3 regions of the Lysinibacillus sp. UGB7 genome follow, and region 3 is predicted to be linked to each of the others. Evidence: riboswitches for the same ligand, from Rfam matches in the RefSeq annotation. Region 3 holds a riboswitch; each other region holds the start of a gene.
What was found. Region 3 has a riboswitch for cobalamin ahead of ACOMCU_RS15230 (hypothetical protein). Riboswitches for the same ligand answer to the same signal wherever they lie in the genome.
Positions count from the first base shown of each region.

Region 1: linked by a shared signal. The riboswitch ahead of ACOMCU_RS12075 (hypothetical protein) and the one ahead of ACOMCU_RS15230 (hypothetical protein) in region 3 are both predicted to bind cobalamin.
Region 2: linked by a shared signal. The riboswitch ahead of ACOMCU_RS12065 (ABC transporter substrate-binding protein) and the one ahead of ACOMCU_RS15230 (hypothetical protein) in region 3 are both predicted to bind cobalamin.

Region 1 covers NZ_JBMGUV010000011.1:101,223-104,509, reverse strand. The annotation lists gene ACOMCU_RS12085 (hypothetical protein) at 74-271, shown strand; gene ACOMCU_RS12080 (NUDIX hydrolase) at 372-839, opposite strand; cobalamin riboswitch at 1,279-1,461, shown strand; gene ACOMCU_RS12075 (hypothetical protein) at 1,736-2,518, shown strand.
Region 2 covers NZ_JBMGUV010000011.1:96,635-99,921, forward strand. The annotation lists gene ACOMCU_RS12055 (class I SAM-dependent rRNA methyltransferase) at 1-79, shown strand, start outside; gene ACOMCU_RS12060 (precorrin-3B methylase) at 103-774, opposite strand; gene ACOMCU_RS12065 (ABC transporter substrate-binding protein) at 870-1,865, opposite strand; cobalamin riboswitch at 2,092-2,276, opposite strand; partial or broken gene ACOMCU_RS12070 (GTP-binding protein) at 2,452-3,287, shown strand, end outside.
Region 3 covers NZ_JBMGUV010000016.1:11,755-15,041, reverse strand. The annotation lists gene ACOMCU_RS15240 (tyrosine-protein phosphatase) at 1-28, opposite strand, end outside; gene ACOMCU_RS15235 (ABC transporter substrate-binding protein) at 351-1,304, opposite strand; gene ACOMCU_RS15230 (hypothetical protein) at 1,306-1,848, opposite strand; cobalamin riboswitch at 2,023-2,243, opposite strand; gene ACOMCU_RS15225 (glutathione peroxidase) at 2,397-2,942, opposite strand; gene ACOMCU_RS15220 (hypothetical protein) at 3,040-3,287, opposite strand, start outside.

The DNA.
Region 1 (3,287 bases), on a different contig from region 3:
TTATTTTTAGGTACATGCCACTAAACATGTTTTCTACAAGTATTCACGTTATAATTGAATGGGGTGATAGCGAATGAAAAGTGTAAACTTACAACTTGACCACAATAACTCGATTGAGATAACGCAGATAGATAATACTTTATTCGAAGTTCGACTCGGTATTAACGGAAGTATTAGCATGTACTATATGACGCGCGCTCAACTTGAAAATCTTGAACTAGGCGCTGATGTTCATATTGAGACGATTCGTGCTGGATTACTTAACGATTAATGGTAGTTCAAGACGTTCTACTATAACGGTTAGGCTATTGCAGCTTAACTGTTTTTTTATTTTCCCAAAGGCCCCGTACCTGATTAGTTCAAGAACGTTTTCATTTTATTACTGGTGTAGGCATACCATTGTGCCAATCCATGATGAATGGGGCTTGGTGAGGATTGAGATTTAATGGTATTTCATTTCTCGATACAAAGTGCAATTCGCTACTTTCATCATTGATTTGTAAAGTGCCTTGATAATCGTTTGAATAAAATATTATCTGAACACTAAATACTTTATCTCCATTTGAGTACTCTGCAAAACCATTTTTACCTGAATACAATCCAAACAAACTTACATTGTTCAGAATAAGATTAGTTTCCTCAAAGACCTCCCTTTTGACTGTCTCTTCAAAGGTTTCTCCGATTTCCAAGATGCCTCCTGGGATGCCCCAAATATTATTGTCAGTCCTTTTTTGTAAAAGAATACGTCCAATATCATCTTCAATTATTGCTCCGCATCCAATCGTCAATAGAGTTTCATGTCCAATCATTTGTCTCATTGTTTTAATGTAGTCATTCATCAATGATTACCTCATTCCTTGTTTTAGCCCAAATGTCTCTGTATTTAACTTTATTTTCCAGAAGAGAATTTTTTATAAAGATGGACGGTGTCTTTTTTTCCTTCAAGTCCTTGTCCTACTTTACGGTCAAAAAATTTTTAACTATGTAGGCTGATGTTTGCCATTTACAACTTTTCTTAAAGAGTCTCAAGTTGAATGCAAGGGTGCGTTGATAACTATATTATATCTTATATAGAACTTTATAAAAAAAACTTCCACATTAGCATGTAGTCTATCAAAATAAAAAAAGGTAATTTTAGAGAACTAACAAGTGACTCTATACTCTCCATCATAAAGTATATGGAATATTTTGTTATAATTGACAATGTAAAAACACTTCTTTACAATTAATACTAGTAATCTATAAGGAATGTGACGTAGTTCACGTTCTTTCACAACTGAATAGCGTGTAGTAATAGGTGTAAATTGAATCAATTTACTAAAAGGGAAGTCGGTGGAAGTCCGACACTGTCCCGCAACTGTAAATGTGAGCGTCTTTTTTGAATACCACTGTCTAAAGACGGGAAGGGGAAAGATGCGTTGACCGTAAGTCAGGAGACCTGCCTATTACGAGTACACACCAAAACCCTACGAGGAATAGGAGGTGGCATGTTGACAAAACAGAATATTCTGTTTGTCACTGTACGTCAAACGCCCATAGTAAAAGAAGTTATTCGGTACCGAACCGTTTCTTTCCTATGTTGGCGATGTTTGATGTTACGTGATGAATGATATGTATAAGGTGTTATAGCCATTACATAACGGATTTCCTCTTATTGAAGAAGAAATCCGTTTTTTTTTTTTAGTGGCCGTACACCTGTCGTTTTGAAAATATGTACGAAAAGAGGAATGCACGTATGACGAATATTCATGTATGTACAGCACAGGAAAAGCATCAATCAGCTATGAAAATTTGTAAGCATCCACGCACTGAAGTTGGTAAGCAGACGAAGACAAGAATCGTCATCGAATCACTTGTCGATCAGTTTTTAGCAACAGGACTTATTCGCAACGAACGATTATTTAATCGCATTTTATATAACAAAGCAATCATCTGGATTCAAAATGAAGGGTATGATGGACATCTATTGGCCAAAGCAAATGTAGCTGATGAGTTAAAAACAAGAAAGAATGGCTTTAGGATGTATATGCCGACCAATCCGATTGTTTATGAAGTGAACGGAGAAGCGTATCATTTAATTACACGTATCGATTCGGTTCGTGCAAAACCAAATTTAGAAAGACTTCATTTGGACCCAAAGCCGATTTTAAGCGCTGCACGTGTAAATGATTTATTGTGCTCGATGGTCATGCGTTTTTATGAGACGTATGTAGCAGATTTAGCATTAGTAATTGCGACAAAAAGAGAGTCAAATAAATTATCGAATCTAAAAAAATACGTAGAGCACGAATATGCGCAATTTATGCAAGCTGTAAAAACACTAAATGATTACCATTTAAATTGGCATCCTCGTGGCAATGGTCATGAACTATTGCTCCAAGTTATCGATAACTTACAATTATTAAAAAGTAAGCCGGGCACTGTGTTAGTTGATTTTTCAAACAATCATGGCTATGTCATTGTGGAACCTGCTTATTTACTCATTGAAGAGACAAATAGTACCGCGCAAGCTTTATAAAAGTAACTCCTCCACCTTGGTGGTGCATTTAGGCTGTCAACAAACTCAAAAAATTGGTTTGTTGACAGCTTTTTTCTTTTAGAGGGACCTATAACCTGTTGAGATCCGCTACGGCGGACGCTTTTCGCGGGCATGGCTTCAGTCTACTCTTCGCTACGCTCCTGCGGGGCCTTTTCGCTCATGCGATTCCCGCGGAAATCAACGGTTTTTTACTATTTATTCAAAAGACTGAAGGCAAAATCAAAGAGATTTAAGTTTGCCTTTAGTCTGAATCCTCCACTTTTGTGGAGAATTTTTTTTATCATTCTCTTAAATGAAACTAGGGAAGGATGCATTAAGTCCAGTTATCAATCATTTTTAGGTGCGCTGAACATACTAAGGATGAGTGACATGCCAGCGATTATACCGAACACATCCGAAGAATAAATGTTTAGTAGCCAATCCAAAATGATTGGTTTTTTTATAGTTATTGGCAACGATTCAAATGTAGCGAAAACTGGGTAAGCGAACGTAAGTAACAAACAAGGAATAGCGACACACCATAATAATGATAGATTTATGTTGAGTGACCCATTTTTTTACAATGATAAGCGAAATATAGAAACCTAGTAGAACAGCAATGAATGGATTTGACCAGATGACAGGCATAAAGTTGAAAGTTTCACTTACATTTTGTTGAATGATTTTTTCAATCTTTGACAATAACATTACTAATAAGAGTAAGCCAATTAGCCAAAGAATTTTCCTGCAATAAACTAGCCAAATAGAT
Region 2 (3,287 bases), on a different contig from region 3:
ACCAAAGGACTTCCGCGTACCTCGTGAATTTCCTGAGTTCAATTATTTAAAGGTTGTTTTTATTCAAAAACTAAACTAAAAAAACGGGTGGCTCTTTTCGAGTCACCCGTTTTTTAGATGTTGCCAAAATGCAGCGGTATTTGTTCTACGGTAAAATTTATAAAACGGCTCTTCTGGACGCGCATAGTCTTTATATAGGGTGATAATTTGATGAAGCAAGACTTCTATATGTTGAATCGACACACGTTTGGCAAATAATGTACCCGCTTGTGCATGAACACCCATTGGAACTGCACCTAAATAGATGTCAAAGCTGTCCTTCTGATAAACAAGTCCAATATCATCATATATCGCATTATAGCAGGCGGATGCACAACCGTTGACATTTAATCGTAACCTTTTCGGAACTTCTAAACCTTCCAATGCAATGTATAATTGTTCTGTAATCGCAGCGGCCTCCATTTTATCGCCATCGCAAAAATCACAGGCCTTCATCGCAACAATTGAACCTTGTTTTGCTATATACAAGCCAGCTTGTTGTAATGTCTTAATCGCTTGCTCCACACCATTCGTAGGTACAGATAAAAGGATACTGTACGATGCAGAATATTTAATGGCCCCACCCTCACCAACAACTTCCGCAATTTTTTGAAATTGGGCTGGCGTATAGTGTTTATTAATCATACCAGGACTCACGGCTAGACGTGCAAATTCTCCATTGGCATTGAGTGTTGCAAATGTTTTTTCAGGAATATTATTACGAAATGCGTTCACCAATCTCTCCCCCTATGAAAAAGAGCTAGCAAATTGCTAGCCCATTTTAATTACAAATTTACTTTTTGGATTTCATTTTCTTTTGTGCTTAAGAGTTAAAAATTCTCCGGATAGAATCCTTGCGCTAAAATTTGAATCGCCTCTGCTGCACGTACCCCTTCTGATGCTGCTGATAGCGGTAAAATAACAAAGCGCTCATTAGTTACGGCTGCAGTTTCTTTTAACGCTGGATCATTTTTTAGAAAGTTGATTTTTTCCTCGGCTGTTGTAGCACCGTAATCAATGACAACAATAACTTCAGGATTACGTTCTACTGCATCTTCTTTTGATACAGTTGTCCAACCTGATTCCACATCGCCAAAGATATTGTGACCACCGGCAACTGTAACAAGCTCATTCATAAAGTTTTGTGCAGCTGTAAAGACTTCCTTTTCCCCACTATCATAAACAAGAACTCGTAGCGCTTCCTTATCTTGTGGTAGCTTTTCTCGTACAGACTCTACCTCTTTCGTCATCTGCTCAATTAAAGCTTCCCCACGATCCACTACTCGAAAAATGGATGCGATATTACGAATATCGGTGAAAATATCGTCCAGCGTTGGATTCGTAATACTAGAAGATGTATGTAAATATGTGTGGATACCAAGTGCCTCTAATTCTTCTGGTGTTCCAACGCCCTTCTCACTAAAACCACTTTTCCATCCTGCATATAAAAAATCAGCTTCTGTATCAATTATTTGTTCTTTCGATGGATACTGTTCAGCTAAAACTGGTACTTTATCATATGCAGCTTGTAACGGCTCATAAATTTTGTCATCTAAATAAGCTGTACCTACCATTGAATCTTCTAGGCCTAGAGCCAGCATGATCTCTGTGACATGCTGATTTAAGCTAATCGCCTTTTTTGGCGCTTCTGTATAAACTTGCCTCGTATCATTATTTTCCATCGTTATTTCCGTAGTTTCAGCTTGTGCTGGTTCTACCTTTTCACTTTGCGCAGCTAATTCTTGTTCATCCTTACTGTTGCAAGCACCTAAAATGCTTAACATCGCAATAACAAGAATAAGCCATATGCCTTTCCACTTGTTCATGTCTGTTTTCCCCTTTGTTATGTAATCTGTATAGTAAGAAATCAAAGACTTCTTTGCTACCTATATTCTATTGACTGAATCTAGTAACATTCAGCCCAAATATAACGACTTATGACGTCAATTCGTTAAAAAAGGGCATAAAAAATCCCCTTGTTTCCAAGAGGGTATCATAGTGAATTAATCCAGGTTCTCCAACCAGTCACTACAGCCATCCTCGTGGCCTGAAGTAAATTATGTATGTATTGGCAGGTATCCTGGCTTAGGCTCATCATCTACTCCTTTCCATAGTTTCCTACAGTGGATGTAGTCTAGACTCCCCATTTACAGTTGCGGGACAGCATCGGATTTGCACCGATTTCCCTTTTAAGCAAATGACCTAAAGCCATTTGCACCAATATGTATTTTATTTCTACTTGAAAGACTAGCAGAAGTGAAATTTGATAGCAATCACACAAAAATATCCAATAATAAAAATGATTAATAACCTAGCACTATTTAAACATAAACACTAACTATTTCACACGAAATCTTTTTATGTGAATTCTGTTACAATAAAGAGAAATGTACGATGGAAATGAGGATTTTTATGTATAAAACAATTGGCGTACTCGCTCACGTGGATGCAGGGAAAACGACATTCTCTGAGCAGTTACTTTATCATACGAATAGTATTCAAGCTCGCGGACGTGTCGATCACCAGGATACTTTTTTAGATAATCATGCGATTGAACGTGCACGTGGCATTACTATATTTGCTGAGCAAGCACGCATGCAAGTTGGCAATGAAACATATACGCTTATTGATACGCCCGGGCATGTGGATTTCTCTCCTGAAATGGAACGTGCGATACGTGTCATGGACTATGCCGTTCTTGTCGTTAGTGCAGTCGAAGGCGTACAGGGCCATACCGAAACAGTGTGGCAGCTACTACGCCAGTATCATGTACCAACGTTGTTCTTTATCAACAAAATCGATCGTGAAGGGGCCGATGTCGAAGCAGTAAAGAAACAGCTTCAAAAGGAATTTTCTGCTGATGTTTTGTTAATAAATGAACCGCTCCGCACTGACTCTATATCGAGTCAAATGAAGGAGTGGCTTGCTGAGCGAGATGAACAGTTACTCGATGCTTTTCTCGCTGAAACGCTAGAGAACCATACTTGTCTAACCCGTTTGCAAACAATGATCAAGGAAGAGCTAGCCTTCCCTTGCTTTTTCGGGTCTGCCTTAAAAGATATTGGCATCAAGGAATTTTTGATGCAACTTTCCCTTCTCACTGAGACTAAATATAAAAAAGACGAACCGTTTCAAGGTGAGGTATTTAAAATTCGCCATGACGGGCAACAGCGCTTAACATTTATTAAAGCATTACAAGGCACGCTGCATGTTCGTGATGATTTTACTTTTGGTGAGATTTCTGAAAA
Region 3 (3,287 bases):
GAATAACCTTCATGTCAAACTGTGTCATCCACTACGCCTCCCTTATATTAGCAATCACCTTATCCTCTATTCTATAGAACCAATAAGGATAATACCAATTTTCACACTAATGCATTTCTGCACACAGCAATGCCTTTTCAGAATCACTAAACATCTATGCGTACGTAAAAACGGCTTCTAAAAGTAAATGCTGTGTGCACGCCAGCCGATCGGTGCGCTGCTGAACCTGAGCAGTTCTCGCCTTTACCCGAGCGCTTCTCGTCATTTCCTGATGTAATTGGGGCGGGGTATGATTCATAACATATCAAAAAGCCGTCCTAACTTATGGGACGGCTTTAAAAAGTCTTCAATTATTGAAATAACTCAGGATAGACAACTTTGGCTACTAGCTCAACCGCTTCGCCGATACGTGGACCAGGTCGACTGGATATATCAGCATCTATATAAAACACAACTTTGTTTTGAATGGCTGTAATCGTATTCCAACCATTGCGTGCAATGATTTCTGCCACAGGGTCTTCGCCGTAATTTACAGTTGTTAGAATGACTTCAGGGTTTTTAGCAATGACGTTTTCCTCAGAAACCTTTACCCAATCCTTTTTGTCAGCAAATACATTGTTCACTTTAGCCGCATTTAAAATTTCTTGTTGGAATGTACCTGAACCTGCTGTATAAATCTCTGGCTTCGGACTAATTTCCAAGTAAACATTTTTTTGTTTTTCTACATCTTTTACTTTTGCTTGAACATCAGCTATTTTAGCCTTGATGTCTTCATTTAGTTGATCACCTTTATCCTCAACACCCATGACAGTAGCAATTTGTTCAATATCTCCATAAACATCTTCAAATGAAGCTGCTGATTTAATAACAAATACTTTCACACCTGCATCTTCAAGTCCTTTTAACGCATCAACTTTACCATCAGTAGTGTAAGCAATCACCACATCCGGTTTTAATGACACAATGCGCTCGCTATTAAACGTCATAGAATCTGAAACACGTTCAATGTTCTGTGCTTCTGCTGGATATGTATCATATTCTGTAGCGCCTACGATTTTATCACCCGCACCTAATGCAAATAAAATTTCTGTATTGCTTGGCTGTAAAGACACAATAGTTTTTGGTACAGCATCAAATGTCACTTCTACACCACGATCATCTGTCACTTTATAGCCTGTTTCTTCAGCTGTATTTACTTCCTTCGATGTGTCCCCACTTTTCGCTTCATCAGTTGTACCGCAACCTACTAGGACAAGCGCTAACATTAAAATCGAAAGCCATTGAAAATTAACGAATTTCTTCACTTCACTCAATCTCCTTTTTCTTTTTCATTGGGTATGATTTACTTATAAACGGAATTTCAGCAATTCCTGCCTGTTGATTCATGTATACAGCCATAACGAAAAATACATTGGCCAGTAATCCTAAATAATCGAAAAGAATGGCTGGTACTTCTCGCTCCTCTGACACTTTGTGCAAGGCACGGTATGATTTTTTTGCTTCACTTCGACATAGATGAAGTGCAGCGGCAGCCTCCGTCCCTTGTGGTAAAACAAAGTTTTGAATTTCATCTCTAACATGTTCAACGTAAAAATCATAACGATCGCTCAGCCATGCTAAATCTCCATCAGTTACAGCTAATTTGCCACGTACTGAACCATTCACATGATAAGCCATTGGCAAAATTGCCATCAAATCGACCGCAACAACCTCAACTGTTTCTTTCTTTACAGCAGCCAAGGCTACGCCCACATGCGTTGTTAGGCTATCTGTTCGAATCTCATAATCGACCGTCGATACTTTTTCACGCATAAACGGATAACATGAATAACGCGCATCTTTTTTCAATCCTGAAACCCCACTTTCTTTCGTGAAAATATTCCTACTGGATTTGAGCTAAACGTGCATAAAAAAAACGCCCTCCCCCATTAATAGTGGAACGACGAAAATGCATAAGTAGCGTCGCTGTGACACGACATTGCCTATGTATTTGCCGCATATCCTCCTAACTTCCGAAGAGTACTTATACGCTCAAATAAAGATCGGTCTCCTGGCTTGTACAGTTCACTACCTTGTATGTAGCTATGTTATCATAATAACCTTCCCATCTACTAAAGTTATGAATCTTCGACAGTGGCTTATTTTTATGATTTTTTCTGCACTTACAGTTGCGGAAACAGCTCCGGTTTTACACCGAATTCCCGATTATGCTATGGACTAGCACCCTTATTCTGCAAGAATTATTCACTTGTAAAGCAGTTTATCATAGATTGTGATGAAAAAGTAGTTGCGAAATTGCAGAAAACTCGCTCAAAAACATACAGAACCTAGCACTATTTCCACATAACGATTAGCTATTTGTAGTTCTCCCCTGAAAATTCTATAATAATTACTGACTATAATATTTTTTCGATAACTTGTTCAATATCTAGTTGTGAATCAGTCGGTTCAAAGCGCGCAATCGTTTTACCATTGCCATCTACTAAGAACTTTGTAAAGTTCCAGCGAATATTACGACCATCTAAAAAACTAGGTGCTATTTGGAAAATAGCTTGCGCCAACATTTTTTCTTGCATATTTGCCTTCCCAAATTCGCGAAAACCCACTTCATGTTTTAAATAATTGAATAACGGATGTGTCGTCTCACCGTTTACTTGCACTAATTCAAAAATTGGGAACGTCACACCGTAGTTAATCTTGCAAAGTTGTGTTGTTTCCTCGCCATCTTCAGGATTTTGATTGTCAAATTGATCACAAGGAAAACCTAAAACAACGAAATTATTCTCGCCATATTTTTCATACATTTTTTGCAAATCCTCAAGCTGATAGGTAAAACGACATTGGTTTGCTGTGTTGACAATTAGCATAGGCTTTCCACGATAGGTTTCCATTGATAAAATTTCACCATTTGGCTTTTTCACTAAATAATTATAAATACTCATTTTTTAAACCCCTTTTATATTTTTTATGATTATAGCAATAAACCCTATTTTCTCCAATAAAAGAGGTTTAACATAAAAAAATAGCCATTACGCTTGTTTAACGAATGGCTGTCTTATATTTCTTTTTATATTTTGCATCTTGCTCTTCTTCAATTAATCTCTGTGCAATTTCCAATAGCTTCTTGTCGCTTGTGGCATCAAACAACTTTTTAAAGGATACAATAATATCATATCGAATGAGTGTCGAATGTTTCTCATCAATACATGTTTGGAATCTTTTTGCTAAATACGAAACAACTAAATCCCTTTGCACCTGTCCCGCAAGACCAATTTGCCAAATTGCTT